2 regions of the Calditerrivibrio sp. genome follow, and region 1 is predicted to be linked to the other one. Evidence: riboswitches for the same ligand, from Rfam matches in the RefSeq annotation. Region 1 holds a riboswitch; the other holds the start of a gene.

What was found. Region 1 has a riboswitch for thiamine pyrophosphate ahead of thiC (phosphomethylpyrimidine synthase ThiC). Riboswitches for the same ligand answer to the same signal wherever they lie in the genome.
Region 2: it holds a riboswitch for thiamine pyrophosphate, as region 1 does, so the genes downstream of both, ACP5Q2_RS01695 (thiazole synthase) here and thiC (phosphomethylpyrimidine synthase ThiC) in region 1, are expected to answer to the same signal.

What each region holds. Positions count from the first base shown of each region.
Region 1 is NZ_JBMFQS010000005.1:27,417-43,548, forward strand. Features, by position in the region: gene priA (replication restart helicase PriA) at 1-1,669, opposite strand, end outside; gene pap (polyphosphate:AMP phosphotransferase) at 1,673-3,160, opposite strand; gene thiL (thiamine-phosphate kinase) at 3,250-4,176, opposite strand; gene thiE (thiamine phosphate synthase) at 4,178-4,780, opposite strand; gene thiC (phosphomethylpyrimidine synthase ThiC) at 4,777-6,054, opposite strand; TPP riboswitch at 6,135-6,230, opposite strand; gene ilvD (dihydroxy-acid dehydratase) at 6,322-8,166, shown strand; gene flhB (flagellar biosynthesis protein FlhB) at 8,196-9,257, opposite strand; gene fliR (flagellar biosynthetic protein FliR) at 9,257-10,036, opposite strand; gene ACP5Q2_RS05765 (dihydroorotate dehydrogenase-like protein) at 10,042-11,010, opposite strand; gene ACP5Q2_RS05770 (EAL domain-containing protein) at 11,157-14,321, shown strand; gene ACP5Q2_RS05775 (methyl-accepting chemotaxis protein) at 14,408-16,132, opposite strand, start outside.
Region 2 is NZ_JBMFQS010000001.1:326,060-342,191, reverse strand. Features, by position in the region: gene hcp (hydroxylamine reductase) at 1-109, shown strand, start outside; gene ACP5Q2_RS01725 (pyruvate carboxylase) at 448-3,882, shown strand; gene ACP5Q2_RS01720 (lytic transglycosylase domain-containing protein) at 3,922-4,620, opposite strand; gene sfsA (DNA/RNA nuclease SfsA) at 4,674-5,345, shown strand; gene ACP5Q2_RS01710 (phosphatidylserine decarboxylase) at 5,425-6,054, shown strand; gene pssA (CDP-diacylglycerol--serine O-phosphatidyltransferase) at 6,054-6,797, shown strand; gene ACP5Q2_RS01700 (2-isopropylmalate synthase) at 6,865-8,430, shown strand; TPP riboswitch at 8,470-8,563, shown strand; gene ACP5Q2_RS01695 (thiazole synthase) at 8,619-9,395, shown strand; gene thiH (2-iminoacetate synthase ThiH) at 9,397-10,518, shown strand; gene ACP5Q2_RS01685 (MFS transporter) at 10,499-11,641, opposite strand; tRNA gene ACP5Q2_RS01680 (tRNA-Leu) at 11,719-11,803, opposite strand; gene ccsB (c-type cytochrome biogenesis protein CcsB) at 11,897-12,967, opposite strand; gene resB (cytochrome c biogenesis protein ResB) at 12,995-14,350, opposite strand; gene ACP5Q2_RS01665 (ammonia-forming cytochrome c nitrite reductase subunit c552) at 14,518-16,132, opposite strand, start outside.

The DNA.
Region 1 (16,132 bases):
TCTTCACAAGATGTACAAAAGGGGGATATCCCATTACTTTTCTTTTTTCTATGATATCATTGTAGAAACTATCTAAGTCACCTGATTTCACCACGTCGAATACTGGATTATCCGGATTATACGTTTGAATGATCATCTGGCATGGCTTTTCAAATCTTCCACCCCTACCTAAAAATTGAGTGAGCATCTGGACAGATCTTTCCTCCACCCTGAAATCAGGTAGGGTAAAAAGATTGTCAATATTTATAACCCCTATAAGTGTGATGTCCGGGTAATTGAGCCCTTTTGATATAATCTGGGTTCCCACAAGTATCTTCTTTTTCTTCTCCCCAAATTCTGCCAATATAGATTCTACCCTCCTGGTTGAAGTGACCACATCTTGATCCAGCCTAAGAATTTCTCCCGGAAAGAGTTGATCCATTAATTCAAAAACTTTTTCAGAACCTGTGCCCACAGTGAAAAAATCTTCTCCACCGCATTTCCCACATCTGAATTTATGCTGGTAGGTTCCGCAATAGTGGCATCTGGCAACTTCATCAGATTTGTAGTATGTCATGGAAACAGAGCAGTTGTTGCAATGAAGAATGGTTCCACAGTATCTACATATTATATAGCTGGAATACCCTTTTTTATTGATGAGAAGAAGCGTCTGTTCGCCTCTATTTAGCCTTTCATAGATTCCATCATATAGCTTTTTGCTTAAAAAGTCAGCTATGATCTCTTCATTTTTCATATCTATGATATCTATAGATGTTTCGGTATTAGGATAGAATTTTTTGTTAAGTCTGAGTAGCCTATATTTGTTTGTGGATGCATTATAATAGCTTTCTATTGAAGGTGTGGCAGATCCTAATACAACGGGTATATTTAATATTTTTCCGTATAATACCGCCATATCTCTGGCATTGTAATGGGGGGTATCCTCCTGTTTGAAACTTGGGTCATGCTCTTCATCCACTATTATTAATCTAATATTCTTTCCGGGTATGAAAAGGGCACTTCTGGCACCTATAATGACACTTAAAGCACCGGAATTGAATCTAATTAAAATATCCTGCCTTTTTTTCTCTGAGATTTTACTATGGTAAACGGCCACATCTTTTTTTAGTCTCGATTGTAGGCGATGAAAAAGCTGGGTGGTGAGAGTAATTTCTGGTAAAATATAAATTACCTGACCATCGCTGTCGAGTATGTCGTTTATCAACTTACAATATATTTCAGTTTTACCACTACCGGTGACACCGTAGATGAGGTATGTATAAAATCTGTCCAATTTATTTGCAATCTCTTCATAGATAGACTGCTGTTCATCATTTAATAATACAGTATTGTATCGGAGGTCGGGCTCTTTTACCTTTTTAATATCCAGATCCACAAGCCTTATGGGGGAGATTTTGTGAAGGGTGGTACCTATGGGGTAGGTATAGTAACTGCTGAGTTTTTCAAGAAATGTTAGATAGTTTTTTGTCAAATGTATACCGTCATATATCTCGAGTATCTCTTTAATCTGAAGGGGTTCAATATCGGAAGTCTTAGAATATATTATGCCTAAAGTTATCCTTTTTTTCACCTCTATCTTGACTATAGATCCATCCGGAATATCATTGATAGACCTGTAGGTTAAAAACTGCAAATAAGGTATGGCTACTGCTACTTTGTAATAAAACATCTATCAAAAGTTTTTAAGATGATTCTCCATTTTATCACAAATGGTTTTTAAAACTTCAATTCGGGCATATTTTTTGTCATTAGCCGGTATAATATACCAGGGGGCTATATCGGTACTTGTTTTAGCCACCATATCGTCCACTGCATCCTTATATTGATCCCATTTCTCTCTATTTCTCCAGTCTTCTTCTGTGATTTTATATTGTTTTAGTGGAGTTGATTCTCTTTCTTTGAATCTTTTTAGCTGTTCATCTTTTGATATATGAAGCCAGAATTTGAAAAGTAAAATCTTACCGTATTGGGTAAGCTGCTCTTCAAAATCGTTGATTTCTGAGTAGGCTCTACCCCATTCCTCTGGTGTGGCAAAATTTTCAACCCTTTCCACCAGAACCCTTCCGTACCATGACCTATCGTAGATGGTAACGAAACCGAATCTCGGGACATGTCTCCAGAATCTCCATAGATAATGATGGGCTTTTTCTTCATCAGTTGGAGCTGCCACCTGAATTACCTGGTAGAGTCTCGAGTCTATACCTTTTGTGATTCTTCTAATGCATCCACCTTTTCCTGCAGCATCCCAGCCCTCGAAAAGTATAATCGTTGAAATCTTTTTCTGATGTGCCTGCCAGGTGAGACCCCATAGTTTAAGCTGAAGTTTTTCCAGTTCTTTTTCGTAATCTTTTTTATTGATGGAAACCGATAGATCTACATTATCCAGGATGGATGGGTAATCATAGGATATGTTGACGTTTGAGGTAATACATTTTTGTACACCTTCTTTATGGCTTTTTATGGCGCCTTCATAGAGGTTTACGAGTGTTTCAACGACGTTTAGATTTCTGTTTCTCCAGTCATAAGCATCCACAAGAACCCATGGGGCTTCCACCCTATCAGTAATTCTTATGGATCTTGCGGCGGCATCGATTATCTCTTTATAATGTTTTACGTTTTTTTTGTTAATTCTAAATCTTGCTATCTCTTCGGGGTATTCTTTATAGATCTTCTTTACCTTTTTTTTCTGCCCCTCCTGAGAAAGGTGAAGCCAGAATTTTACCAGATATGTGCCATTGTTGAATAGTGAACGTTCAAATCTCACTCTCCGTTGCATTCTTCTGTCAAATCTATCGATATCTATCCTTCCATAGGCTAAATCCAAAAAGGTGTTTTCGTACCAGCCTCCAAAGAGCAATGATGTGGTACCGGCGGCTGGCAATGCCCTCCAGTATCTCCAGAAGGGGGGTCTTTCCCTTTCCTCTTCTGTTTCCGCCCAGAATGTATGAGTTTTTATATATCTTGTGTCCATAAATTCTGTAATGAGATTTATAATTTCACCTCTACCAGCACCATCAACACCTGCAATGAGAATTGCAACGGGGATTTTAAGTTTTTTAGCTTCCAGCTGAGCAAAAAATAACCTCTGACGGAGATCCTGTATCTTTTCCTCGTATAATTGCTTATCTATTTTCTTTTCAAGCTCCACAAGTTCAAACATATCTTCCCCCTTTCTGTATGAGGTTTTTATAATGATAATATATATGAAATAAAAAAACAACTGTATCTTGTGAGTGGGGAATTAAATTTTTATAAATGCTCGTAGCCGTATCGGGATATATCAACCAGAGAATTATCTTTTTTCCTTAGAAACACACCTTCCCCATCTGTAATAAATCCGATTTCCAAAATATCAGGGAACTGTTTTCGGTATATTTTAAATTCAGACGAATAGTTTTTATCGATCGTAAAAGCTAATGCATACTCCTCACCTGAAGAGAGTATGTAATCAAAGGGGTTTTTTATGTTAAATTTTTCCAAATAAGAAATGTCAAAGTATTTTTCCTCAACTATTATTTTGACTTTACTACCTTCTGAAATATGGGATAGATCCCTGCCGAGTCCATCGCTTATGTCGATACAGGACGTCACATAATTTAACGAACCTAATAAACCACCAAGCGCCACCTCAGCCTTTTGATTATAATGGTAGTGGGGGTGTATGGAATGTTGGGCTATGCCCAGCTCTTTTTCCAGAGATAATTTTGATAATCCCACAGGTCTTGATAAAAATAGAATATCTCCGGATCTGGCGGTGGTTCTTTTGAGCAGAAATCTATTTTTTCTGCCTATTATGGTAAGTGACAGAAAGATTCCATGTACCGATCCAGTTGTGTCTCCGCCTATCAGATCTATCCTGTAGTAATCGAGGACATATTTTAAATCGGTTATGAAATTTTCTAAATCTATACTTCCATCAGTCGATAATCCCAAAAGCGCATAAAAAGGTTGGGTACCCCCCATTGCGGCTATGTCACTGACGTTTGATGTAATGAGCTTAAAGAGTATATTTCTCAGACCTGCTTCCCTCTTGAAATGTACATCTGATACGATCAGATCTTTTGCTATGAGAAATTCTCCCAATAATGCGGCATCGTCTCCGATGCCTAGATCTTCATTCGAGAAGTAGTATCGGTTTAAGTCGGATAATTTTTTTATAAATTCAAATTCTTTCATCTTAGGGGAAAAACTCTCTAAATTTTTTTGAGGTTTCGTAGGGGCTTAGGCTTCTACATATCTCTGAGCTTACCGCCACCCCCTTTACACCGATGTCAACCAATTGATGGCAGTTTTGTAGATTTATACCACCAATCGCCACCGCTGGGATATCTGTCTTTGATACGATCTCTTTAATTCCATCTGGGCCTATTAATGGTCTTAAGTCATCTTTTGTGGATGTCAAAAAGGCAGGACCAACACCGACATAGCTTACTTTGCTTTTTTCCGCCACCTCCAGATCCTCGATATTATTACAGGAATATCCCACAAGAATGTCCGGATAAAGATCCTTTATGACATAAGGGGGTATATCTTTTACCCCCACATGAATAACATCTATCTCCAGAGCAAGAGCAAGATCCAACCTATCATTTACTGTTATCATAACGTCTTTATCTTTTGTGAGCTCTTTAATTTTTAATCCATTTTCATACCTTTGCTTTGCAGTTAGCTTCTTATCCCTCAATTGAATCGCCGTAACCCCACCAGATACCACTTGAGGGATAAATTCCTCAAGGGGGATTTTAAGCATATCTGTCTCAAGGATAAGGTACAACTTCAAATAGTCGCTAATTTTTTGTCTATATTTACTGCACATAATTTTCCACACATTGTACAAGAGTTTACATCGTTGTTCTTTTTAAATTTCTTCATTGCCTTTACTGGGTCTATTGCAAGAGAAAACATCCCTTCCCAATTTAGTTCTTTTCTGTATTTGCTCATAAGTATATCTTTTTCAATTGCACCCGGGTATCCTTTTGCAATGTCTGCAATATGGGCTGCTATCTTTGATGCTATTACCCCTTCCCTTACATCTTCGACGTCAGGTAAAGATAAATGCTCGGCAGGCGTAACGTAGCATAGGAAATCAGCTCCGGCGGCACCGGCAATTGCTCCACCTATGGCACTTGTAATGTGGTCATATCCAGGTGCTATGTCTGTTGGGAGTGGCCCCAGAATGTAGAAAGGAGCTTCGTTGCACAGTCTTTTCTGTAAAATCATATTTGCCTGTATCTGATTCAGAGGGACATGCCCCGGCCCTTCTATCATAGCCTGAACATTTTTCTTCCATGCTCTTTCCGCCAGTTCCCCTAATATTATCAGCTCGTCAATCTGGGCTCTATCAGTGGCGTCTGCAATGGCACCAGGTCTGAAACCATCCCCTAAACTTAAAGTTACATCGTATTTATACGCTATATCCAATAGATCATCGTAAAATTCGTAAAGTGGGTTTTCTTTACCATTTCTTCTGATCCAGTCAGCAAGAATGGATCCTCCTCGGCTAACTATTCCACATACTCTGTTTGTTTTATCCATCCTTGCCACCGATTCTTTTGTGACGCCGCAATGCACTGTTATATAATCGATCCCCTGTTTACACTGCTCTTCGATTGATCTCAACAGCTTTTCTCCATCCATTTTGTAGGTGGGGATATTCTCCTCGGCTAACTTAGCTGCCACAGCATAGATTGGCACAGCCCCCACCATGACGGATGATTCTTCTAAAATGACGCTTCTTATCAAAGTAAGATCCCCACCTGTGGAAAGATCCATTACGCTATCTGCACCTGCTTCTATGGCCACTTTAAGCTTTTCCTTTTCGAATTCAAGTGTGGGGCAGTCTCCACTCGTGCCGATATTAGCGTTGATTTTTGTCCTGAGACCCTTTCCAATTCCCATTACTTTTTTGAAATCCCTATTTTTGTTTTTGGGGATAACTATTTTACCTTCTGCAATGTTTTTTAAAAGATTTGCTTCATCGATAGATTCCTCTTTTAGAATAATTTTCATCTCCTGTGTTAATATCCCCTTTTTGGCTGCTTCAAGCTGTGTCATATTTCCTCCGCATAGTATTATTTTTTCCGGAAGGTGGCTCCTGAGATAAACAAAAAAGCCACCCGACGAATGGTCGGATGGCTTTTTACTCACCCGTTCCCTTCGCCGGCATTACCCGGATCAGGTTCGAGGGGTATTTCTCAGCCCTTTATAAAAGAGCACCCCCACGGATAGATTTAAATATAACTATTTTAAAATAAAAATCAAGGTTTTTGTTGACATAATTTCTCTTAAAAAGTATTTTTATAAAAAAATATGGGGGTAATTATGCCAAAATACAGGTCTGCTACGACTACTTCCGGAAGGAATATGGCTGGTGCCAGGGCTCTCTGGAGAGCCACAGGAGTAAAAGAGGAGGATTTCAATAAAAAACCGATTATCGCTGTGGTAAACTCTTTTACTCAATTTGTGCCGGGTCATGTTCATTTAAGGGAGATTGGAAAGTTTATGGTGGAGGAGATAGAAAAGTCGGGTGGAATTGCCAAAGAGATGAATACAATCGCAATAGATGATGGTATTGCAATGGGGCATAATGGGATGCTTTATTCTTTACCGTCAAGGGAATTGATTGCTGATTCTGTGGAGTATATGATAAATGCCCATTGTGCCGATGCGATGGTATGTATTTCAAACTGTGATAAGATTACCCCGGGGATGATGATGGCGGCAATGAGGCTTAATATTCCTGCTATCTTTGTTTCGGGTGGACCTATGGAAGCTGGAAAAATGAACTTGAAAAATGAATTCAAAAAGATGGATCTTGTGGATGCAATGGTGGCCGCAGTGAGTAAAGATTATACAGATGAGGAAACGCTGATAATAGAGCGATCCGCCTGCCCTACGTGTGGATCCTGCTCCGGAATGTTTACTGCCAATTCCATGAATTGTCTGGCTGAGGCTCTGGGGCTTGCACTACCAGGTAATGGTACTTTGCTGGCCACCCATAAGTTAAGAAAGGGGCTATTTACCGCCGCCGCTAAAAGAATTGTGGAATTGTGTAAAATGTACTACGAAGATGGTGATGAGTCTATACTACCCAGATCTATTGCCAGCTTTGAGGTATTTGAAAATGCAATGACACTAGATATTGCAATGGGGGGATCCACCAATACAGTTTTGCATATTCTTGCCATAGCCAACGAGGCTAAAGTCAATTTTACGATGAAAGATATAGATAGATTGTCCAGAAAGACGCCCCACCTATGCAAAGTTGCCCCCTCTACTGATAAATATCATATAGAAGATGTCCACAGGGCTGGAGGGATTTATGGTATTCTTGGTGAGCTGGATAGGGCTGGACTTATACACAGTAAAGTGAAAACGGTTCATAGTAATACGCTGAAAGAGGCTATTGATAAGTGGGATATTAGAAATGGCGATGATGATGCTAAAAGATTTTACTCTGCAGCCCCAGGAAATGTTCCTACGCTGGAGCCTTTTTCTCAGGATAAATATTGGGATCTGGATCTTGATAGGGTAAACGGCTGTATAAGAAGTGTAGAGCATGCTTATAGCAAAGATGGTGGGCTTGCTGTGCTTTTCGGTAATATTGCAGAGGACGGTTGCATAGTAAAAACCGCTGGTGTGGATGAGTCGATTTTAAAATTTAAGGGTAGGGCAAGAGTTTTTGAAAGTCAAGAGGATGCAGTGGATGCTATTTTATCAGATAAAATAGTAGCCGGAGATGTTGTGGTGATAAGATACGAAGGGCCAAAAGGGGGCCCAGGGATGCAGGAGATGCTTTACCCCACAAGTTATCTCAAATCAAAGGGGTTGGGGAAGGTTTGTGCATTGATAACTGATGGTAGGTTTTCAGGTGGTACATCTGGTCTTTCCATAGGTCATATATCCCCAGAAGCTGCGGAAGGTGGGAATATAGCAATTATAGAAGATGGTGATGAAATAGTTATCGATATTCCGGAGAGGAGGATAGATTTGAATATATCCTCGGAGGAGATAAAAAAACGTAGGGAGAAACTGATAAATACAACAGGGTTTAGGCCAAAGTACAGAAAACGGGAGATTTCACAGGCTTTGAAGGCATATGCACTGCTTACAACAAGCGCTGCAAGAGGAGCTGTGAGGGATCTATCAAAATTCGAAGGTAAATAACTTAAGGAGGGGCATTCCCCCTTCCTTTTTTATACCGATTTATTCTTAAGTTTATATACCATAGCAAGAATTTCCGCCACCGCTTTGTAAAGATTTTCAGGTATCTCTTCACCTACTTCGACGGAAGAAAAAAGTGTTCTGGCAAGTGGCGGATCTTCGTGAATTAATACGTTATTTTTAGACGCAATCTCCCTTATCTTCAATGCGATAAGCCTCTGTCCTTTTGCCACCACTTTGGGGGCTCTATCTTTTGCCATATCGTATTTTATAGCCACGGCGTAGTGGGTGGGGTTTGTGATGACCACATCCGCTTTGGGTACTTCCTCCATCATCCTTTTTCTTGCCATTTCCCTTTGCATACTTCTAATTCTCTGTTTTATCAGGGGATCCCCTTCCATCTGTTTAAACTCCTCTTTTACCTCCTGTTTTGTCATTTTGAGGTCTTCATAATATTGCCATCTTTGATAAAGGAAATCGATCAATGCAATAACCATGATTATTATTGCCAGCTTAAACGAAACTTCATAAATCAGCTTGCCCAAAAAGTGTATCGATGAAATAGCATCTGCATCCGCAAGAGTGACTATTGTGGCTATTTTAGATTTTATTATGAAAAAAGCTGCAAAACCTAAGAAAAATATTTTTAAAATCGATTTTAAAAGTTCGAAAAGGGACTTTTTGGAAAACAATCTTCCAAAACCTGTTATTGGATTTACTCTGTCCCATTTCAGTTCAAGGGCTTTACTGGAAAAAATCACTCCAAACTGGACAATATTTGATAAAATAGCCACAAAAACAAGTATGAATAGTAGTGGTAATGTTACTTTTGCTATAGACTTTAAGACTTCAATAAGCAAAAGATATGTACTTTCTTTATTTATCCTGTAGTTGTACATGGAAAAGTATGTGATAAAACTACTTTTAAACTCTTCCACCATTGGAGGCATGTAAAAGTATAATATCAGTACCGCAACTAAAAAGGTGGTACCTGTGGCTAATTCTCTACTTTTTGGTACGTTACCTTCTTCTATCGCTTTTTGTTTCCGCCGAGGGGTGGCTTCTTCCGTTCTATCTGAGTCGTTATCCGGCATTAGACACCTAAGTATCGAAAAAGTCTTAGAATATTATTTAGATATTCATACATCAAAGATTCAAACATACTGTAAAAAAATGTCAAACTTGTGATGATGACGAGCAAGCCACCTGCTATCTGTATTGGGAAGCCGATGATAAGGATATTTAGCTGAGGCACCAGCCTTCCCATAATTCCTAAAACCACCTGGGTAACTAAAAGTGTAACAAATATTGGGGCAGTGATTTTCAGAGCTGTAAGAAATATTTTGGAAAAAATAGTTACAATAAAGATATAAGATTCTTTGTTGAATACAAATACCCCAAGAGGTATCATTTCAAATGACTTTACAATAGCCTGAATTATGTATAGATGCCCGCCAATGACGAGAAAGAAAAGAATCATGATGATATTTTGAAATTGAGCCACCAGTGATATCTGGGCATTGTTCTGAGGATCAAGGACGTTTACTATACCAAATCCCATCTGGGTACCTATCACCTGACCTCCAAATTGTACCCCAATAAAAAGAAATCTTCCGATTAAGCCGGTGGCTATTCCTATCAACAATTCTTTGATTATGATAAGTATCAGCAAAAGGTTATTCGCTTTTGATAGATCTATAGCTTTTATAAATGGGAATATTAGAATCCCGATTAAAATGGATAAAAATAGCTTGATTCTGGCAGATACAATCTCACTTCCAAAAACTGGAGCGGTAAATATGATACCACTTATTCTTACAACTGTAAGAAAAAAAAGTACAATTTTGTTGGTATCAAATAAAAATTCAAACATTTACATCAATACCTGTCCCCCGCATACTTCATATACTGGATACGTTCGAATGCCTTAAAACCACCATCAAATTTAGTGGCTACCCCGATGATATCATTCACAGATTTAAAATGCTTTCTATCAAGGTAATTATTAATATCATTTACTATTTCAGGTATAACACCATACCCTTTTTTGTATATTGCTGAAACGATCTGAAATGTTTTAGCTCCGGCCATGAGATGCTGAAGGGCAATATTTGAATTGTGAATACCTGTACTTGCGGAAATATCTATATTTACCTGGTTATTACACACAGCGACGTACCTTAAAACCTGATAGGTTTCCTCTACACAGCTATACACTTCAAGTCCATGGAATTTCATATTTTCCACATCTATCGACATACGGAAGAATTTGTTAAACATTGTTATACCATTTGCACCAGCATCTTTCAATTTTTTTACCATAAGGGGTACCGAAGTGAAATAATACCCTATTTTAACAGCTAAAGGTATTTTTATCGCATTTCTTACAGAAGAAACTATCTCCACATATTTTTTTTCAATATCTCTTGGGTCTTCTTTTATACTAAAAGGGATATAAGCGATATTCAGCTCAAGTGCATCTGCCCCTGCATCTTCTATCTGTCTGGCATAATCCACCCACCATTTTCCCCCAAGGCAGTTTACACTGGCTATCACTGGGATGAATAGTTTGTCTTTGGCCTCTTTGATAAAGTCTAAATACTTTGTGGAACCATAAAGTTTACTGGTATCATTTAGAAAATATTCAAAAGCCTCCGGATGATAGTCATCCGAAAGGGCTAAATCTTCCGAAAGCTCCTCTTCAAAAAGTGACTTTAATACGACAGCACCAGCCCCAGACTCTTCAGCCTTTAGGAGTCCGCCAATATTTTTTGTCATTGTGGAGCTACCCACTATCAAGGGGTTTTTCAATTTTATTCCCATAAAATCTACTTTTAAATCGGCCATAAAATCTCCCATCTTTTTTTGTTAATATTAATATTTTACTTTGATAATTTCAACAAAAAAAGTTTTTTATCTGGTCATTAAAGCTAAATTTGTAATATCAGGAAAAAAACTTGTGTTTTTAATAATTTTTAGGTATTAATTAGATTATGAGGAAATTTGCAGTTTGTTTTCATCATACAAAAGAAGATTTAAGAGTATGGGAAAGATTTATTGACTATTTGTCTGAAAAGTTTGGTGAGGATTTCGATCTTGTTACGTATACCTCTTTTCTGGAAGAGCGGAAGAGAAGTAGACGGGATGATTACGACGTTGTATTCCAGAATCCAGAAACAGTACTTCTTCTCTTAGATAGAGGATATATCCCTATTGCAAGGTTTGATAATCAATGGGATACTGTTTATTATCTTAGAAAGAAAAAGTTTGATAAAGATAAAAAACTGTTAAAAGTTGGTATCGTACCAATAAGATCTATTTATTCTACTCTTATGGAGCTGGAAAATATCGGTTTTGACATAGACAAGCTTGATTTTATCATATATCAAAACCTTAAAGATATTCATTCAGCATTACTCAATGATGAAATAGATATCGGTATTACCCGTAAAGATATCTTTTCACATCTCCCGGTGGACTTCCAATCACAGATGGATATCCTTCTTGAATTCAGTATGGGGATATTTCATTCCTTTATGGTTAAACCGACTGATCTGGATTTCAGGAGTAAAATAGAAGATATCTTATTCAATATGCACAGTGATCCCCGTGGATTGGATATTATTAAGAATCTTGATTCTGATAAGATTGTGCCGATAGGATATGAGTTTGGTTTCCTGGATAGACTTAATAAGATTGGGGAAAAGATATTTGAATACAGAAACTATCGAAGCTTTTTTAAGGTAATTGATCAGGTTACAAATATTGGAGTGATAATTTATGGAAACAAGGTAAAGTATGCCAATAAGTATGCTTTAGGATTTTTGAAATATAATGAAAAAGAATTGTATAAATTGGATGTTGTGGAGCTGTTTGAAAAAAGCAAGGCAGAATTTGTAAAAAATAATGTATCAAGGAGGTTGGCAGGGGAGTTTTTTGATGTCAAATATAAAAATATAAAAATGGTGGCTAGAAATGGGGAGATTCTCGATGTGGAGGGGTTTGCTTCCACAGTGATTTTTCATGGAAAACCATCAGGAACATTTATTTTCATTGATAATAGAAAAAATGTCTTTTTGGAGAAGCTTTTTTCTGGAATAAAGGAACTCAATCATATAATTACTTTTTCAGATTACAAGGAAGATGTATTTAAAAAGCTTAGTGAGAATATTACCACTGTAATGGGGCTTTGCTTTTCAAGGGTGATTTACTATGAGAATGGTCTACAGCATTCAGAATATACCTATGGTACCCCTTTAAAACTCCTGGAAAAGATAGAGATAAATGATAAAAATATCTTAATGGATATCGTTTCTGACGATAGTGGAAATATCAAAGCAATTGTATTTGTGATTCCTATTTTCATTGAGGATAGATTGATTGCCATTATTGAAGTTCACACTCAAAAGTATATCAATTTCCTCGATGAACTTGTGGTATTGATGGAGGAATTAAAATCGGATATTACTTTTATATTACAGAAAATAGAAAAGGATGAGAAAGCCCTGTGGTTTTATAATGCCATTAAATCATCCAAAGATTTATGTTTTATAACAGATTTTGAAGGTAAAATATTATTCCACAATGAAGCGGTGGCTAAGGTATCTGGTTATTCTTCTGAAGAGATCATTGGTAAGACGCCTGCTATATTCAAGTCTGGAAGTATGAGTAGAGATTTTTATGATAGATTTTACCAGATAATCAAAAGTGGTAATGAATTTTCTGGAATTTTTATAAATAAAACAAAAAGTGGACATTTATTTTATATCGATGCCACTGTAATACCGATAATGAAGAACAAGATGATAAAAGGTTATGTTTCGATTGGGAAAAATATTACAAATGAGATACTACTTCAGAATGAAATAGACAGAGTTAGATATGAGGATCATCTCACCGGATTATACAACTACCTTGGTTTTCAACATAAGGCAAACGAATTTTTAAAATCAAATCCAGAATCTATATCGGCATTTGTTTTGGTGGATATTGATAATATGAGTTTTATAAATAACACCTATGGCTTTGCTTTTGGTGACGAAGTTTTGAAAATAGTGGGGAATTCTCTGAAAAAATTAGCAAAAGAGAGGGACATCGTTTCAAGGGTTGGAGGGGATGATTTTGCGATATTATTTTCAAATATCAAAAAGAAAGAGAATATAATAAAAATAGTTGAGAGATTATCGAACTTTTTCCAGAAAAAATTTCTTATTGAAAACGAGTCGATTTACATTAATGTGAAGATTTCGATAGTTATATATCCATTTGATGGAAAAGATATTTTGAGTATTATGAATAAAGCTTCTTTAGTACTTTCTAAAATGAAAAAGATGGATGATTTTATTCAGTTTTACGATCCAGATCTTGAAAAGCAGGCAGAGCAATATATGATTGTGGAGGATCTTTTATCCACTGCAGTTGAGGAAGATAGATATATACTACATTATCAGCCATATTTTTATACAGATATCCTGGAGTTGGCTGGTTTTGAAGCTCTCATAAGGCTAAAAGATAAAGAAGGTAATATAGTATACCCTGGCTTTTTCATCGATCATCTTGAGCAATCAAAACATATTGGCAGATTTGAAAAATGGCTTATCAATGAGGTATCGGAGCTTATTAAAGAAACAGGTTATAATATTTCTATAAACATATCGGCAAAAGGTCTTGATATTGATAGCTTTGTATCAAAGTTTTCTCATCTGACACCTGATATTTCAAAAAAAATTACTGTAGAGATTACTGAAAGGGAATTTAATGAAAACACGGATCTTTTTGTGGATAATTTTTATGAGTTTAAGAAAAAGATGAATTTAAAACTGGCTCTTGACGATTTTGGTACCGGATATTCTTCCATTTCCAGACTTAAATATTTACCATGCGATATTTTAAAAATAGATATGAGTTTCATTCGGGATATGTTTAAAAGTGAAAAGGATACAGCTTTTGTGAATGCTATGATAGATTTAGGTAAGAGATTTGGTTACACCACTCTGGCAGAAGGTGTTGAGACTTTGGAGCAATTGGTATATCTCAAAAATAATGGGTGTGATATCATTCAGGGTTATCTGCTGGGGAAACCTTTGGATAAGGATATCCTTTACAGTACAGATTGGAAAAAGTATTCCGAAAACCTCAGAAAGCAATATTTCAAATAGATTGCGATATTTTAAACTCCTACGAATTTAGCACATTTTTAGTTTAAATTTTTCTACCAATGTTAAAAGCCTCCGGGCGAGTTCCCTTAAATTTTCCGACTGAATTCTGTTTTGCTCAGCAATAGAAGAATTTTCTTCAGCCACAGCGGAAACTTCAGGCATGTTTGGGATATCTCGTTTGCAGCTGAGCTTTGCTCTTCAACTGCCGTTGCTACCGAATTGATTTTGTCTGCTATTTCCACAACTCCGCTTAAGATCTCGTTAAAACTCGAATTTAGTTTTTCAATAATTATTACGCTCTCCGAAGCAGCTTTACTTATGTTATTCACATCCCTTACTGATGCATCAACCTCTTTTTGTATATTTTTTATCATACTATTTATTTCTGAAATAGACTTTGCTGTTCTTTCAGCCAATTTTCTAATCTCATCAGCAACAACTGCAAAACCTCTACCAAACTCACCTGCTCTTGCCGCTTCAATAGCCGCATTTAAAGCAAGAAGATTAGTTTGATCGGCAATCTCTCTTATAACCTCTAATATTGACCCAATCTCTTTTGATGCATCCCCAAGCTTTTGTATATTTTCCCCAGATTTTTGAACAGAGTTTGATAGGTCACTAACATTACTTACAGCTATTTTCAAATCATTTTTCCCTTTATCGGCAAGATCTTTTACTGAGGATACTTCTCTTGATATACCACCGATATTATTTGTAATCTCCTGTATTGTGGCGCTCATTTCATGCACAGCTATCTCCACCTGAGATACTTTTGATGTTAGATGGTCAATGGCTTTTGACATCTCTTTAGAGGATAAATCTATAGAATCCGACGACTGGATAACATTATCTGCTGATTTTTTTACACTACAAAGAGTATTATTCATCTGATATTTCATTTCTTCTACATTTTTGATGATAATTCCCATTTCATCGTTTCTGTTGTATTCAATTGATGTTGTCAGATCCCCTTCAGAAATTGATTTAAATTCAGCTGATAGGATGTCTACAGGTCTGGTTACATATTTATTGAAAATAAATCTTATAATTAAGAAAAGTACGATTAATATTGCTATGCTGACCGAAGTAAACCATATTTTAATCGATTTTATAACGGGCCCGATAAACTCATCTTCGTAAGAGCCTGCTGAAATGATCCAGTCTAAGTTTTTGTAATATGTGAATGCAACAACTTTAAATTTTCCTTCCCATGGATATCTTAATACCCCCTCTTTCTTGTTAATAATCTCTTTTATGAAATCGAAATTAGAAACATTTTCACCCTCTTTCTTTGGGTGAATGATTAGTGTTCCTGTTGAATCGATTACGTAGTAGTATCCAGTAGATCCTATTTTAGTAGATTTTATAGTATTTTTTACTTCATTTTTAATCATATTGGTTGTTTTTAATTCGTTACCGATGTAGTCATTCTCATTCACTGTTGCAACAAGGATTGAGTTTAACTTTTCAATGTATCCATAAGATGCATAAACTATAGGTTTTGCTGGGTCAGTTGTTCTTGTGTAGCGAATAAATCCATCTTTTTTATTCAATATTTCATCTATGTGTGGTTGCCCTTTCAAATTTTTCCCTTCGCTTGATGGATGTATTGTAAGTGTGCCATTCATATCTAACAGAAAAAAATAACCTTTTTCACCTATTTTTCTGGAAAGAATCAATTCTCTGATTTCGTCAATATTTTTTGGATTTTTTCTTTTTATTTCACTTAAAACGTTTGATAATAACCTGTTTAGATCCTTTTCGGCTTTTTCTCTTACCCTGAGACTTGAATCTTCAATGGCTTTATTTGT
Region 2 (16,132 bases), on a different contig from region 1:
TCCTGCCTTTCTATCACCAAATGTTGCAAAAGTGTTAGTAGAAAATTTCAATATTAAACCTATATCATCAGTAAAAGAAGATATAGAAGCAATGATGGCTGGAAAATAAGAACCAAATATTTCAAAATGCTAGGGGGTGGTCATCCACCCCTTTTTTTATTATAAAAAAAATAAACCACAAAAAATAATATATTAAAAATCATATAGACTCTTTTTGTGTTTGAGTTGCTTCTTATTATAGATTATATCTATCAATAAATACAATAATTGACACTCTTTCTACATTTACAAATAAATCAATTAAATAAATCTACAAATGATGTGACTAACAAAAAAATGTGTTCAATCATGGAATACATTATCTATATTTATAAATTATTTACTAAAACATATTGACAATTACCTTATTCTATAATAATAAACTTTAGAAATAAAACGGGGGTTGATATGAAAATAAAAAAACTTATGTGTGCAAATAGAGGCGAAATAGCAATTAGAGTTTTTCGCGCCTGTACCGAGCTCGGCATTAGAACAGTTGCGATATATTCCGAGGAAGATAAATACTCTTTACACAGATACAAGGCGGATGAGGCTTATTTAGTGGGAAAAGGATTAGATCCAATCTCTGCCTATATGAATATAGACGAATTAATTGATCTGGCAATAAGACGAGGTATAGATGCCATCCACCCCGGGTATGGATTTTTAGCCGAATCATACGAATTTGCAGAAGCTTGTGAAAAGGCTGGGATAATATTTATTGGACCAAAGCCAGAGGTAATGAAAATTTTCGGAGATAAAAAATTAGCAAAAGATATTGCAAAAAAATGCAAAGTCCCAATTATTGAAGGTTCTGAAGATATAGTTGCAGATTTAGAGGATGCAAAAAAGATATCTAAATCAATAGGTTACCCAGTGCTTTTAAAAGCCACGGCAGGTGGAGGTGGAAGAGGAATAAGAATATGCCACAATGAAAAGGAACTTGAAGAAAATTTTGATTCTGCTTCAAGGGAAGCAATCAAAGCATTTGGTAAAGGTGATATAATAATTGAAAAATATATAGAAAATCCAAAACATATTGAAATTCAGCTTCTGGGAGATAAACATGGAAATATAGTCCATCTTTATGAAAGGGACTGTTCCATACAGAGGAGACATCAAAAACTAATTGAAATAGCTCCTTCAATCAATATTCCGGAAAAAACTCTCCAGAAACTTTACCAGAATTCTGTGGACATAGGAAAAGCCACCGGCCTTTATTGTGCTGCCACTGCGGAATTCCTTGTAGATTCAAAAGGTAACCATTATTTTCTTGAAGTAAACCCCAGAATACAGGTGGAACATACTGTTACTGAGTTGATCACTGGTATCGATATAGTACAGGCTCAAATATTGGTATCAGAAGGTAAGGCACTCTCAGATCAGGAAGTAGGGATAAAAAATCAGTCAGAAATATATAAACATGGCTTTGCGATTCAATGCCGTGTAACAACTGAGGATCCAGAAAACGGTTTTCTGCCTGACACTGGAGAAATAGAGGCGTACCGAATTGCAACTGGTTTTGGAATAAGGCTTGATGCTGGCAACGGCTTTGCTGGTGCCAAAATCACCCCTCATTACGACTCTCTATTAGTGAAGGTCTGTAGCTGGGCAACATCTTTTGAGCAGGCAACAAAGAAGATGAATAGAGCCTTAAGTGAATTCAGGATACGTGGAGTAAAGACAAACATCCCATTTTTACAGAATGTTATTACCAATAACAACTTCATCTCAGGCAATTTTAATACAAACTTCATCGATACTAACCCAGATTTATTAAAATTTCCAAAACCACAGGACAGAGCAACAAAAGTACTAAAATTTTTGGCAAACAATATAGTAAACAACCCTTCCGGCGTTAAGCTTGAAGACAATACGGTTCTTCCTCCCATCAGGATCCCGGTTGTAAAATATGGGGAGCATATTCCCGCCGGAACTAAAGATATCCTGAACAGACATGGTGTAAAAGGTGTCATAGACTATATCAAACAGAGTAAAGAGGTACTTTTCACAGACACCACAATGAGAGATGCCCATCAGTCCCTCCTTGCAACAAGGCTCAGAACAAAGGATATGCTGGCCATTGCCGACGCCTATGCCCATCATCTAAACGGATTATTCTCTCTTGAAATGTGGGGTGGTGCAACATTTGATGTATCATATAGATTCTTAAAGGAGTCCCCATGGGAAAGGCTCAGGTTATTGAGAGAGAAAATTCCAAATATTCTATTTCAAATGCTTTTAAGAGGCTCCAATGCTGTGGGATATACAAATTACCCGGATAATGTAATAAAAGAGTTCATCAGATTAGCATCTAAAAATGGTATAGATATCTTCAGGATATTCGATTGTTTCAATTGGGTGGATCAGATGACCCTTGCCATAGAAGAGGTAAAAAAGAACGATAAAATTGCCGAGGCAGCCATCTGCTACACTGGAGACATACTAGATCCCAAAAAGGTCAAGTACAGCCTGAAATATTATATAAATCTTGCCAGAGAGCTTGCAAATGCTGGTACAGATATAATAGGGATAAAAGATATGGCAGGGTTACTCAAGCCGTATGCCGCAAAGATTTTAGTAAAAGCCATAAAAGAGGAGACGGGGCTACCACTTCATTTCCACACCCACGACACCAGCGGTAACGGAGAGGCTTCGGTATTAATGGCTATTGAAGCAGGAGCTGACATAGTAGACTGTGCAATATCTTCAATGAGTGGACTGACCAGTCAACCGAATTTAAATTCTATACTCTACGCCATAGAATCTACAGAAAGGCATTCTTCGATAGATAAAAAATGGGCACAAAATGTTTCAGATTATTTCGAAAGGGTAAGAAGATATTACTTCCCATTTGAAAGCGGTTTAAAATCAGCCACAGCAGAGGTATATGAACATGAGATACCAGGAGGACAGTATTCCAACCTTGTTGTGCAGGTGGAGGCAACTGGTTTAATTGATCGCTGGGAAGATGTAAGAAAAATGTACGCAAAAGTTAACAAAGAACTTGGTGACATTATAAAAGTTACCCCTTCGTCAAAAGTGGTGGGTGATCTGGCCATATTCTTAGTGAGAAACAATCTTGATATTGAAGATCTCTATGAAAAAGGGGATCAGTTATCTTTACCCGAATCTGTGATATCTTTCTTTAAAGGGATGCTTGGCCAGCCTTACGGTGGATTCCCGGATAAGCTACAAAGCATAATTTTAAAAGGTGACAACCCTTTAAAAGTTAGACCTGGAGAAATGCTTTCCCCATACGATTTTGAAAAAGCCAGAAGTGATTTACAAAAGGATTTTGGTAGAGAGTTTAGTGATGAAGCGGTAGTTAGCTACGCACTTTACCCACAGGTGTTCAAAGAGTATCTAAACTTTGTTAATGAATATGGAGATGGATCAGTATTTGATACAAAAGATTATTTTTATCCTTTGAGAAAGGAAGAGGAGATAGAAGTCAATATAGAGGAAGGGAAAACTCTCATCATCAAGTATCTAGGTCTCAGTGAGCCTGACGAAAAAGGTTACAGAAAAGTGTATTTTGAATTTAACGGTCAGGCAAGAACTGTAAGAATCAAAGATGAAAAATTAACAGACATAATAAAAGCAAATAGAAAAGGTGACATAAACAATCCAAAAGAAGTATGTGCATCAATGCCTGGGAAAATCACCAAAATAAACGTCAAAAAAGGTGATAGTGTAAAAAAAGGTGATCTTCTGGCCATAACCGAAGCAATGAAAATGGAAACTAAAATTGTTGCAAATACAGATGGAATAATAGAAGAGATCTTTTTAAATCAAGGAGATAAGATTGAAGCTGGTGACCTTTTAATCAAGATCGCTTGACTTCCATAAACAGCCGCCTAAGGGCGGCCCCCCCTTTTTTTATATATTAAGAGGAACCTTTTGATAAAGTTTTGTTATAAAATTATAGCGATCTTTAACTTTGTTATAATAACTCTTCGGTAAATTTATTTTTAATGTCATCAATGAATATACTTTGTTTACACCTATATTATAAGCTATAAGTGCATATTTGTGGTTACCATCAAATTTTTTGAGAAGATATGAATAGTAGCTGATTCCTAACTTTACGTTAATCAGCAGATCATTTATTCTCCTTGTTGAAACTTTTATATTTTCCTTTACTGCTATATACCTTGCAGTATCATCTTTTATCTGCATCAAACCTTTTGCACCTTTTATCGACTCGCTGTCAGCTCTAAAATCACTTTCCACATCCATAATGGCAACTACGAGATAAGGGTCAAGCTTCTTCTTATAAGACTCTTGAACTATCGCAAGGGCAAGTTCATAGTTATTAATTTCATTATGATAAAAGTCGTTTCTTTTTATGTAATCTGATATGTTAATCACATCGTTGTAAAAATTAACCTGATTTTTTAGTAAGTTATGATATGTAATCTTCTTCATATACTCTAATTCAATTTTTTCTTTCCTAACGAGATAATATTTAAATGTAAAATAATCAACACCAACTTTTACCAAAAATAACAATACAATTGTTATAGCTATCGATATTAAAAATTTAACCCAAAAAGATATTTTAGATTCCATTTTCATAAAAAGAATATATATTATAGTTGAATAAATTTCCATACAAAAGGTGCTAATTGTTGTATTTTGGTAGATTTATCAAACGATATAAAAGATTCTTTGTGGATGTTGAATATGAAAACAACATAATCACATGTCACAATCCCAATACAGGTTCCATGAGAAACCTTTTGGTTAAAGGGGCGCCCGTTTGTTTTTCCAGATCAAACAATACGAAAAGAAAATTGCAATACACCCTTGAAGGGATATACCTTGATAACCAATGGATACAAACAAACACTATAAAAACAAACAGAATTGTTTACAATGCTTTGAAAAAAGGTGAAATTGTTGAATTTACAAATATAACCAAACTTGTCCGGGAATACTCCATCGGAAATAATAGAATCGACTTTTATTTGGAATCAAATAGCCAAAAGATCCTTATTGAAGTAAAATCTGTATCTTTATTCGATAGGGAATATGCTATGTTTCCCGATGCTAAAACCGAAAGAGGCTTAAAACATCTAATAGTTTTAAAAAATTCCATCGATCTTGGCTACATACCTTATCTTTTATATCTGATACAGAGCAATAGAGGAAAGTTTAGGTGTGCGGAAGAGTTTGATAAGAGATATTGTGAAATCTATAAAGAACTTGTTCCAAAATTTATAAAACCTTTGTTTTATCAGAATGTTTTTGATCCTTACAATAACACAAACTCACTCCACAGGTTAGATATTTTAAAATAATTTGCAAAAAATATAAAATAGTTGATTTTATGAAAAAACAATGTATAATATATGAAAAATCTATATACAGGAGCTTTAATTGATAGCAAAAGAAGGATTTCCATACGTTGCCATTGCTGGTGGGCTTTTTCTCATAGTATTTTTTCTTCCTAAATGGTTTTTTACCCTTTTATTTTTATCTTTAACAGTTCTATTCATTATCTTTTTTAGAGACCCTGAGAGGGATATACCGGTAGAAGATGGTATCGCTGTTTCAGGTGCAGATGGTAAAATAGTAGAAATCTCAGAAGAAGAGATAGATGGTGAAAAATTTAAAAAAATATCCGTTTTTATGAATATATTCAATGTCCATGTAAACAGAGTACCTGTGGATGGTGAAGTGATAAGTGTGTTACACAAACCGGGCAAATTTTTATCTGCCGACAAAAAAGAGAGCTCTTTTGTAAACGAACAGAATATAATTACAATTCAATCTAAATACGGTAAAGTAATCGTTAAACAGGTGGCGGGGTTTGTGGCAAGAAGAACAGTATCATATCTTGAACCTGGAGATAAGGTAAAGCTTGGTGATAGACTTGGTATTATAAAATTCTCTTCAAGAGTCGACCACTATTTACCAATTTCTGCAAAAATAAACGTTGATATTGATGACTTAGTATATGCAGGTGAGACAATCATAGCAAGATTTCAGGTGGATGAGGAATTTTAATGATCCGTAGAAATCTTATATTTCCAAACCTGATTACCATAATGTCGATGTTCGCCGGATTTTATTCAATAGTTGCCTCTTTAAACGATCTCTATGTGAATGCTGCATATGCAATACTAGTTTCCTTTATATTTGATGGATTGGATGGTAAAATTGCAAGGTTATTAAATGCCACCAGCGATTTTGGAGTACAGCTCGACTCTTTAAGCGATTTGTTGGCCTTTGGTGTTGCTCCAGCTGTTTTGGTGTATAAATGGTTGCTCATCCCTTATGGAAGAATAGGATGGATGGCGGCATTCTTATTTGTTGCGTGTGGTGCACTTAGATTAGCACGTTTCAATGTACAGGCGGGAAAGATAGATAGCAGTTTTTTTGTGGGTTTACCAATACCTGCTGCCGCAGGTGTGATAGCCTCAAGCGTTCTGTTTGTGAAGGAATTTTTTGGTGATCCATACTTTTTTTCAATACCGATCACTTATGTTCTTTTGATTTATGTTCTTGCCTTTCTTATGGTGAGTAACTTCCCTTATTACAGTTTTAAAAAACTTGAATGGGTATCTGTTAAGCCCTTCAACATACTTGTTATTTTTGTTCTTTTCATATTTTTAATGGGTCTCTATCCACAGTTGATGCTATTTGTATTCTTTGTTTTGTTTGCCCTTTCAGGTATCGTTTTAAAGCTCCTCCGACTCCACAACAAAAAACCTGTATATTCTGAGTCTGGGACCAAAAAGGTATTATAAATTTTAATTAGGATTAAAACAGGGCCCCGACTTAGAAGAAGTTGGGGCTTTTTTTTATACAAATTATATGGAGGTAAAAAAAATGAGTAGAAAAATTATGATCTTCGACACAACGTTAAGAGATGGAGAGCAGGCACCAGGATTCAGTATGAATGTTGAAGAAAAGATTAAAATGGCATTACAGTTGGAAAAGCTTGGAGTGGACGTTATAGAAGCTGGTTTTCCGATTTCATCCCCCGGTGATTTTGAAGCTGTTACAAAGGTAGCCAAAACAGTAAAAAAACCGATAGTAACCGGCCTCTGTAGGGCAAACGAAAAAGATATACAGGTGGGATGGGATGCCCTCAAACATGCAGTTAGACCAAGGATTCACACATTTATTGCGACATCTGATATCCACATGAAATATAAATTGAAAATGACTCCTGAAGAAGTACTTGAAATTGCAGTTAATGCAGTTAAATTTGCAAGGAATCTCTGTGACGATGTGGAATTCAGTGCAGAAGATGCCACAAGAAGTGATCTCGACTTTTTATGTAAAGTAGTGGAAGAAGTGATAAAAGCCGGTGCAAAAACTGTAAACCTTCCGGATACCGTTGGTTACACTGTACCGATGGAATATGAAAAGATAATTTCCACAATAATGAATAAAGTGCCAAACGTGGATAAAGCAGTCATTAGTGTCCACTGTCATAATGACCTTGGCCTTGCGGTTGCAAATTCTCTTGCAGCCGTTAAAGCAGGTGCTGGACAGGTGGAGTGCACAATAAATGGTATAGGTGAAAGGGCGGGCAACTGCTCTCTTGAAGAAGTGGTAATGGCACTTTATGTCAGAAAGCAACTTTTTGATGTTGAAACAGGTATAAATACAAGAGAGATATACCGTTCAAGCAGACTTCTTACATCCATAACAGGCGTAGATGTACAGCCAAATAAAGCGATCGTAGGTAAAAATGCATTTGCCCATGAGGCAGGTATCCATCAGGATGGTGTATTAAAAGAAAGAACAACATATGAAATCATGACCCCAGAAAGTGTGGGATATCCATCTAATAAACTGGTACTTGGCAAGCATTCAGGCAGACATGCATTCGTGGCAAGATTAAAAGAGATCGGTTTCGAACTGAACAATAACGAAATCGAAATAGCTTTTGCAAAATTCAAAGAACTTGCCGACAAAAAGAAAGAGGTATACGATGAAGATATTGCTGCCATAGTAGAAAATCAAATATCATCCCACAAAGAGTATTTTTCTCTCGAATACCTCAACGTTACAAGTGGTAATACATCTATACCCACAGCAACCCTACAGGTTTCCAATGAAAAAGGAGATATTCTGACGGATGCATCTATAGGTGATGGCCCAGTGGATGCTTCATTTAGAGCCATTGAAAGGGTAACAGGTGTGGAAGGTAGACTAAAAACGTATAAGATTCAGGCTGTAAGTGCTGGTAAAGATGCGCAAGGGGAGGTTTCCCTCACCGTAGAATTTGAAAAATCTGGCTACGATATCTCAGGCAAAGGGTATTCCACTGATATAGTACAGGCAAGCGCATTGGCCTGGATTAATGCGTTAAACAGATATCTAACAAGAAAAAATATTGGTAAAAACATCGAAGATAAAGGGATTTAAAATTAAATATTGAATTATCTTAAAAAAAGTATATATTAAATATATCCGTGGGGGTGCTCTTTTAAAGGGCTGAGAAATACCCCTCGAACCTGATACGGGTAATGCCGTCGAAGGGAACGGGTTTAAAAATGCCATCCGTTTCTATCGGCGGATGGCATTTTTTTATACTAAAAAATATGGAGTCAATCATGTTTACAAATGAACTAATTATTGCAGGTCGAAAATTTCGAAGTAGATTGATGCTTGGTACTGGCAAATTCCCATCAAGCAAAATCATGCAGCAGGCACTTGAAGAATCTGGAGCAGAGATAATAACCGTAGCATTAAGGCGAGTGGATATTAATGACAAACAGGATGACATATTATCACACATAGATACCAATAAATACCTTCTTCTTCCTAATACATCAGGTGCAAGGGATACAGAGGAGGCAGTGCGTCTTGCAAGATTGGCAAGAGCTGCCGGTTGCGAACCTTGGGTAAAGCTGGAGGTTACTCCTGATCCCTACTACCTTCTGCCAGATCCTATAGAAACATTTAAGGCTGCTGAGATCTTAGTCAAAGATGGTTTCAATGTTTTACCTTACATAAATGCTGATCCGGTACTGGCCAAAAGACTTGAAGAGATTGGTTGTGTAACTGTGATGCCCCTTGGGGCTCCAATTGGTAGCAACCGTGGTATAAAAACTATAGAAAACTTAAGAATAATCATTGAGCAGTCAAACGTACCAGTCGTGGTAGATGCTGGTATCGGAGCCCCCAGCCATGCCGCATTAGCCTTAGAGATGGGGGCTGATGCAGTACTCATCAATACCGCTATTGCCACAGCAGACAACCCTGTGGAAATGGCAAAGGCATTCAGATATGCGGTGGAAGCCGCCTGCCATGCTATAAATGCTGGCATGCCCACCGAAAAATTAAGGGCTGAAGCATCAAGTCCATTAACTGGTTTTTTGAGGGATTAGTATGAGCTTTTTTGATATTATAACTAATTATAAATGGGAAGATATAAAATCGTACATATATAGCAGAACTGCAGATGACGTGATTAAATCCTTAAACAAAACAAAACTCTCCGAGGAAGATTTTGCATCTTTACTATCGCCTGCTGCAGAGTCTTTTCTCGAAAATATGGCAAGGCTATCAAAAGCCATTACGTTGCGGAGGTTTGGTAAAACCATTCAACTTTACGCTCCACTATATTTGTCAAACGAATGCATCAATTCCTGTGTCTACTGCGGATTCAACAGAAAAAATGTTATCCCAAGAAAAACCCTTACATTTGAAGAGATTGATAAAGAGGCAAAAGCCATATCTTCTGAAGGGATAAAGCATATACTTCTTGTTTCTGGAGAATCACCAAAACATGTTAGTATGGAATATCTCAAAAAGGCTACAGAAATATGTAAAAATTATTTCTCTTCAATAAGTATAGAGATTCAACCTCTTTCCACAGAAGAATACAACACCCTCTATCATCACGGAGTAGATGGCCTTACAATCTATCAGGAAACATACAATATGGAATCATACAAAAAATACCATTTGGGCGGGAAAAAGACAGATTATAGATGGAGACTTGATACCCCCGAAAGAGGTGCCGAAGCTGGATTTAGAACAGTAGGTTTGGGAGCCTTAATGGGGCTTGAAGATTTTAGAGTGGAAGAGTTTTTTGTGGGACTACATGCCAGATATCTTATGAAAAAATACTGGAAAACACATATAAAAGTATCCTTCCCAAGAATAAGACATGCGGAGGGTGGATTTAAACCTGAATATCCGGTAACTGATAGAAATCTCCTTCAATCCATGTTTGCCTTAAGGATATTTTTAAATGATGTGGGGCTTGTGATATCCACAAGAGAACCTTCTGAATTCAGGGATAATATCTTAGGCCTTGGTGTCACACAGATGAGTGCGGGATCCAAAACAAACCCTGGTGGATATACAGAAAAAACAGCTTCCGGTCAACAGTTTTCAATGGAAGATACCAGAAGTGTAAAAGAGTTTGTGGAATCCCTGAAGAAAAAAGGTTTTGATCCTGTATTTAAAGATTTTGATCAAACATTTATGGGTGGGGTTGCCTGATTTGAATTGCTGAGCCTACACCCACTAAAATTAGAGCTGACAGCAGGATTAAAAATGCGTTCCATCCAAAAGATTTATACAAATATCCTGGCAGGAATGTACCTAAAACTCCGCCAGTGTAGTAAAACGAGACATATAAACCATTCACAATACCTTTGTTGGTAATGGCAAGCTTATTTAAAAAACCTGAAGCTATTGAATGTGTCGTAAACATACCGGTGCAGAATACAAACATAGCAAAGAAGATAAAAAAGATGCTCTTTACGCTAAATAATGGTATGCTCATTATATATATCACCAAACCATATAGTATGACTTTTTTTTCTGTTTTAAAAAACTTTATCAGCAACATTGAAAAAAGTGAAACGATAATCCCCATTACGTAGCCGGAATAGCTCAAACCGATGATAAATTCACTTACATTGTCTGAAATCTCTTTTAATCTGAAAGGGATAAAGTTTAACATCGCCGCAAAAACAAAAAATGTACAAAATATTGTGATATAAATATTTAAAAAAGGGTGTGTTTTGATAACGTTCATGGCATTCTTTAATGTTATCCGCTCCTTCACCTGAATTTTGTAATCAGAGATGAAAAAAAGCAAAATAAAACTTATGGCAAGGCTAAACCCAAGTATAAGAAAACCATACCTCCATCCAAACAATTTTGAAATAAGTCCTGAAATAAATCTACCAAGGAATCCACCCAATATCGTTGCCGCTATGTAATATGACATAACCCTCTGTATCATTGATTTTTCAGAAGCCATGGAAACAAAGGTCATGAGAGATGTTAATACTCCTGGAATTGAAAAACCCTGGAGTAGTCTAACAAATATAAGAAGGTAAAAATCGTTTATGAAATATATTGAAATTTCCAGCACCACAAGTATACTTATTGCAAAAGACATGACTCTCTTGGCGGTGAATTTTTCCAGCACAAAACCGTAAATTATAGGGGAAAGGCTTAAAGGGAGCATCGTTACAGTTGTAATCAATGCTGCACTGGATTTATCAACCCCAAATTCTTTCATCAATACAGGCAGTAAAGGTTGAGGTGAATAAAGCACAGAAAAAGTAAGCACCGCAGTATATACGACAAAGGATATATCTTTTAAACTCATATTTCTAATTAAAGCCTTTAGATAGAAATGTCAAATGAAAAAACATCTACGATATTTACAGTGGATTACAAAAAAAGTGCCCGGGACCGGAATCGAACCGGTACAGCCTCAACGGCCGCAGGATTTTAAGTCCTGTGCGTCTACCAATTCCGCCACCCGGGCAACCAAAGAAACCCTTTAATCGGTTGAACTATATATATGTTTTTACTTTATTTGTCAACATGAACTTTGAAAAAACAACTCTTCGTTCCTTTCCTACATCCCACCATATGAGTGTAGCCCTGATAATAATAGATTTACACCTATGTATGTGAAGATAGTTACGATAAATCCTATTACAGCGATTGCAGATGCAGAAACACCATCACGACCTTTGATAAATCTCATATGAATATAAAATGCATAAACCAGCCAGGTGATAAATGCCCAGGTTTCCTTCGGATCCCATGCCCAGTATCTCCCCCAGGAGATATCAGCCCATATAGCACCAAAGATCAATCCGCCTATTGTAAATATCATAAAACCTATCGTTATCATTTTGTATTCTACGGTCTCAAGTAATTCTGACTTTATGCCAAATCTATCCACCACAGAACCCAGTTTACTGCCAAAAATATAGAATAATACTATAAAGCAGATAAGGACTATCAAAAGTAAAATTTTCCATTCGTTAGGAAGCAATTTCAATAAAGAAAATGGTTTATAACCATCTTTGAGCCTATTTAGTAGATTAATTATGAAATCTATTATAAGTAGTAGTGTAGTGTATACAAATATACCCAATGCAGCCGTCCAATAGATGTAAAGGATGCTCTTTTTATTTCTGATATTGTATGCAAGATTCAATATTGCAGCTGAAAACGAAAGTGAGAAGGCAGCATAAGCCACAAAACTAAGTGAAGCATGGGCTAAAAGCCAGTTACTCTTGAGGGCAGGTAGAATTGGCTGAACCATTTTATTAGCACCAACAGCATCCACAAAAGCTATCGACATACCTGCAATTGCAGTAATAATAACTCCAAATATTTTTGTGTTAAACTTATACTCAATAAATATATTACCTAAAATCAAACACCATGCAAAAAAAAGTAACGATTCATATAGATTCGTAATCGGTATGGAGTGGGCTATGGGAAGAGAAAAAGCTTTAGAAAAGATATACCATCTAATAAAAAAAGCCATAGTGTGAACTACAAACCCAACATAAACAGAAACTGAAGCAATCTTACCCAGTAACTCTTTCTTAAGAATTATAAAAAAAACATAAAACAGCATTGCCATCAGATATAATATCGATGCAACTCCAAACAATAATGGATCATTCATTCAGAAACCTCATTAAATTAATATAATCTATATTTTATCAGCAATTTCATTCAACATCCTTGCGACATCCTTTTTAAATCTGTGTTTATATCCGCATAATTCCAAAATAGATCTATCCTGCACAGGCGTAATTCTTATGTAAACAAGCTGATGTTCGGTACTAAACGATATCAATACCCCTACACTTAGAATAATAAAGCCTATGTAAATTAGATTTATAACTGGATTATAATTGATTGAAAAAACCGAAAACTGCACTCCATAAGCCTTCAAAAAATGTAGCTCAAACCCGTCAAAAATGCCGGTCTGCTGATAATTGGCTAATATAGGAACACTCCCTTTAGATTCATTGTCTACAAAAAACTCCACAACCACAGCAGGATTTACCATCATATCGTTCAAATTAATTAGTCTTCCTTCACTGTCAAGACTTAGGGAAGGGGCGAAATCCCTTACGGCAAAACTCAAGTTTTCATTTATACGATAAATCTCATCCATTTTAACCTGTATTTTCTTTTCCACCCCGTTTGCTTTAAACAAAAACCTGAATGTTACATCTTTTGATGGATAAAACCCATAACTTGCCTGGTAAATTTTTAAGTTTTCATACCTTGCCAATTTGTTTACCCCCACAACAAACGATTCATCGGGTTTACCTGTTTTACTGATAATAATCTCCGATTTGTATTCCTTAGCTTTTGTGGAATTATCATAATAGGATACACTGAAATCATTTAATTTTATATAAAAAGGTAATTTTAACGTCTTATTATCTTTTAAAATAATTGTGTCATCAGCATCACCCTCAAGGATAGCTATCTTCCCATTGTACCCGAAAATCCCTCCCAATATACCTGATATCAATATGACAATTATACCTAAATGTACGATGTAAACCCCCACTCTACTAAAAACCCCTTTTTCAGCAGTGAAGAAATATTTATCTCCATCTCTTTCTTCTACGATTTTATAACGTTTAAAGATTTCATCTAATCTATCTTTTAAGCTTTCAACATCAATATTTTTTTCTATTTTGATACAGCCCTGCTTTTCAAAAACAGCCTTATTAACTTTGACCTCTCTTTTAAGAAATTTGAAAATATTTGGTAATTTATAAAAAGTGCAAACAGTTAAGTTTATAGTAAAAAGTATAAGCATTCCGATAAATAAACTTGAATGGTATGTATCGAGCAATCCCATCTTGTCAAAAACTGCCATAACATCCTGATGCCCCCTACCTGTAAGCTTAGAAACAAGCCCCAAAATCCCTGAATCAGGGTTGGATACAGAGATAAAAGAACCGATTGATGACAGAATGATGATTAATACTATAAGCCAGAGAGTTAGCTTAACGGAACTAAAAATATCTAAAATTTTACGCATGATATATAATTTATACTCCTTAATTTCTAAACTTTATACGTATATGACTCTTTTACACCACAACAAACCCTTTGGCAAGACAAAATAAAGGCGGCTTTTTGCCGCCAATTTCTCAATAAGCAGACAGGCTCATAAGCCTGTCCACCTACATTTTGATTTATAAATTTCTATTTCTGAGCCTGTGTCTGCTGAGCTGAGGTTTTTTTTGCCTTCAAAGCATCATCTATCAATTTCACCCCAGCCATAGAGGCATCTATCGACTGAGCCAGAGACTCACGGGCCAATTCTGGGTTGTGGAAGCCATCTGAGTTTTCAGCTGTCCAGTATTCCCACAAGATATGTGCTTTTACATGATAATCCTGAGCTTTTGCTATTACATCTGCCGGAAGATCTGCATTTTTACCTTCAACTATCTTATCGATCAATCTGTCAAGCCAAAACTCAGCTTTTCTCATCTTACCTTTAATATAAGCTTTTACAGAATCGATGGCATATTTAGCATCCTCTTCTGTCCAGTTGTTATGGCACTTAGAAGTCAAACATGAAGCTTTAAGATCATGCTTAGGTGTAACAGCATAGTGGGAAGTGTAGACTTTACCAGTCTTTTTATCTTTTACCTTAGGAGTATGGCAACTATCACACCCTGCTCCTGCTTTTGCGTGTTTTGAATTATAGAATGTTTCAGATTCTGGATGCTGGAATTTAATCAGTTTAGCACCTGTTAAAGGATGGATGAAATCTGTAAAATGCAATTGGTTTACGTAGTGATCGTATAATTGTAATACATCTTTATATGGGAAATGATTTGTGAGTGGGCTATCATAACCAATTTTCGCCCCGGTATTTCTATCCTCTCCAGGGTTACATACATATTCTACGTGGCACTGACCGCAAAGAAGTCTTGAGTCATATTTTTCAAGAATAGCTATCTTTCTTGTATAACCCCTCATACCCATATCTATTACTTTAATATTTGTCCTGTTTGGATCCTTGTGCCATAATGTATCCGCTTCAGGCCTTGTTAATGCTGCAATGAGAGCATCCCTAACTATCCTTGGTTTTGCTGCGTGAGGATCATGACATTGATAGCAATTTAACCCATGCTGCAATTTTTTAGACTGTATCATAGCAGTTGGATTACTCTTTCTGTTAAATGGTGCAGAGGTGTTAGGATCCCCAAGGTAAGGCCAGTCGAGGATATGATCCTGCGTTTTACATTGAATACATACAGGGTTAAGTGCTGCTGCAGTTTGCTTCATAAAAACCTTATGTTCACTACCGGGCTGTGTATCCACTATAATATCCCATATTTTCTGTGGCTTTTCGTTTACATACATCCAGCCATTTTTTGGTTGAAATCTTCCACCTGCCGCCCTGTCCACAAGTACTTGATCCAAAAGCATGAAAGGATGGCTTCTGGTAAGCGCATGCTCCTTTGTAAATGCATGTCCCATCATCAGCTTATCCCAGAAAGGATTAGGGGCTCTGTTTGTTAACTGAGACTTTTCATCCCTCGCAGGTCTATGTTTGCTAACAGTCATAAAAGATTCAAACTGCTCTTTATGACATTTGCCACAAGCCTGCCATTCAGTATAGACAGTAGGATGATTGGTGGGTTCTTTAAGGTGGGCTTCAATATTACCGTGACAATTTTCACAGGCAAGATTAGAGTGTTTACCCATACCCCTTAATTCCTTGATGGTATCATGGCATTCGTAACACTGGTTATAATCAACACCTTTTTTTACCACCTTGGCATAATCAGGAGTGGGTGATTTTGGT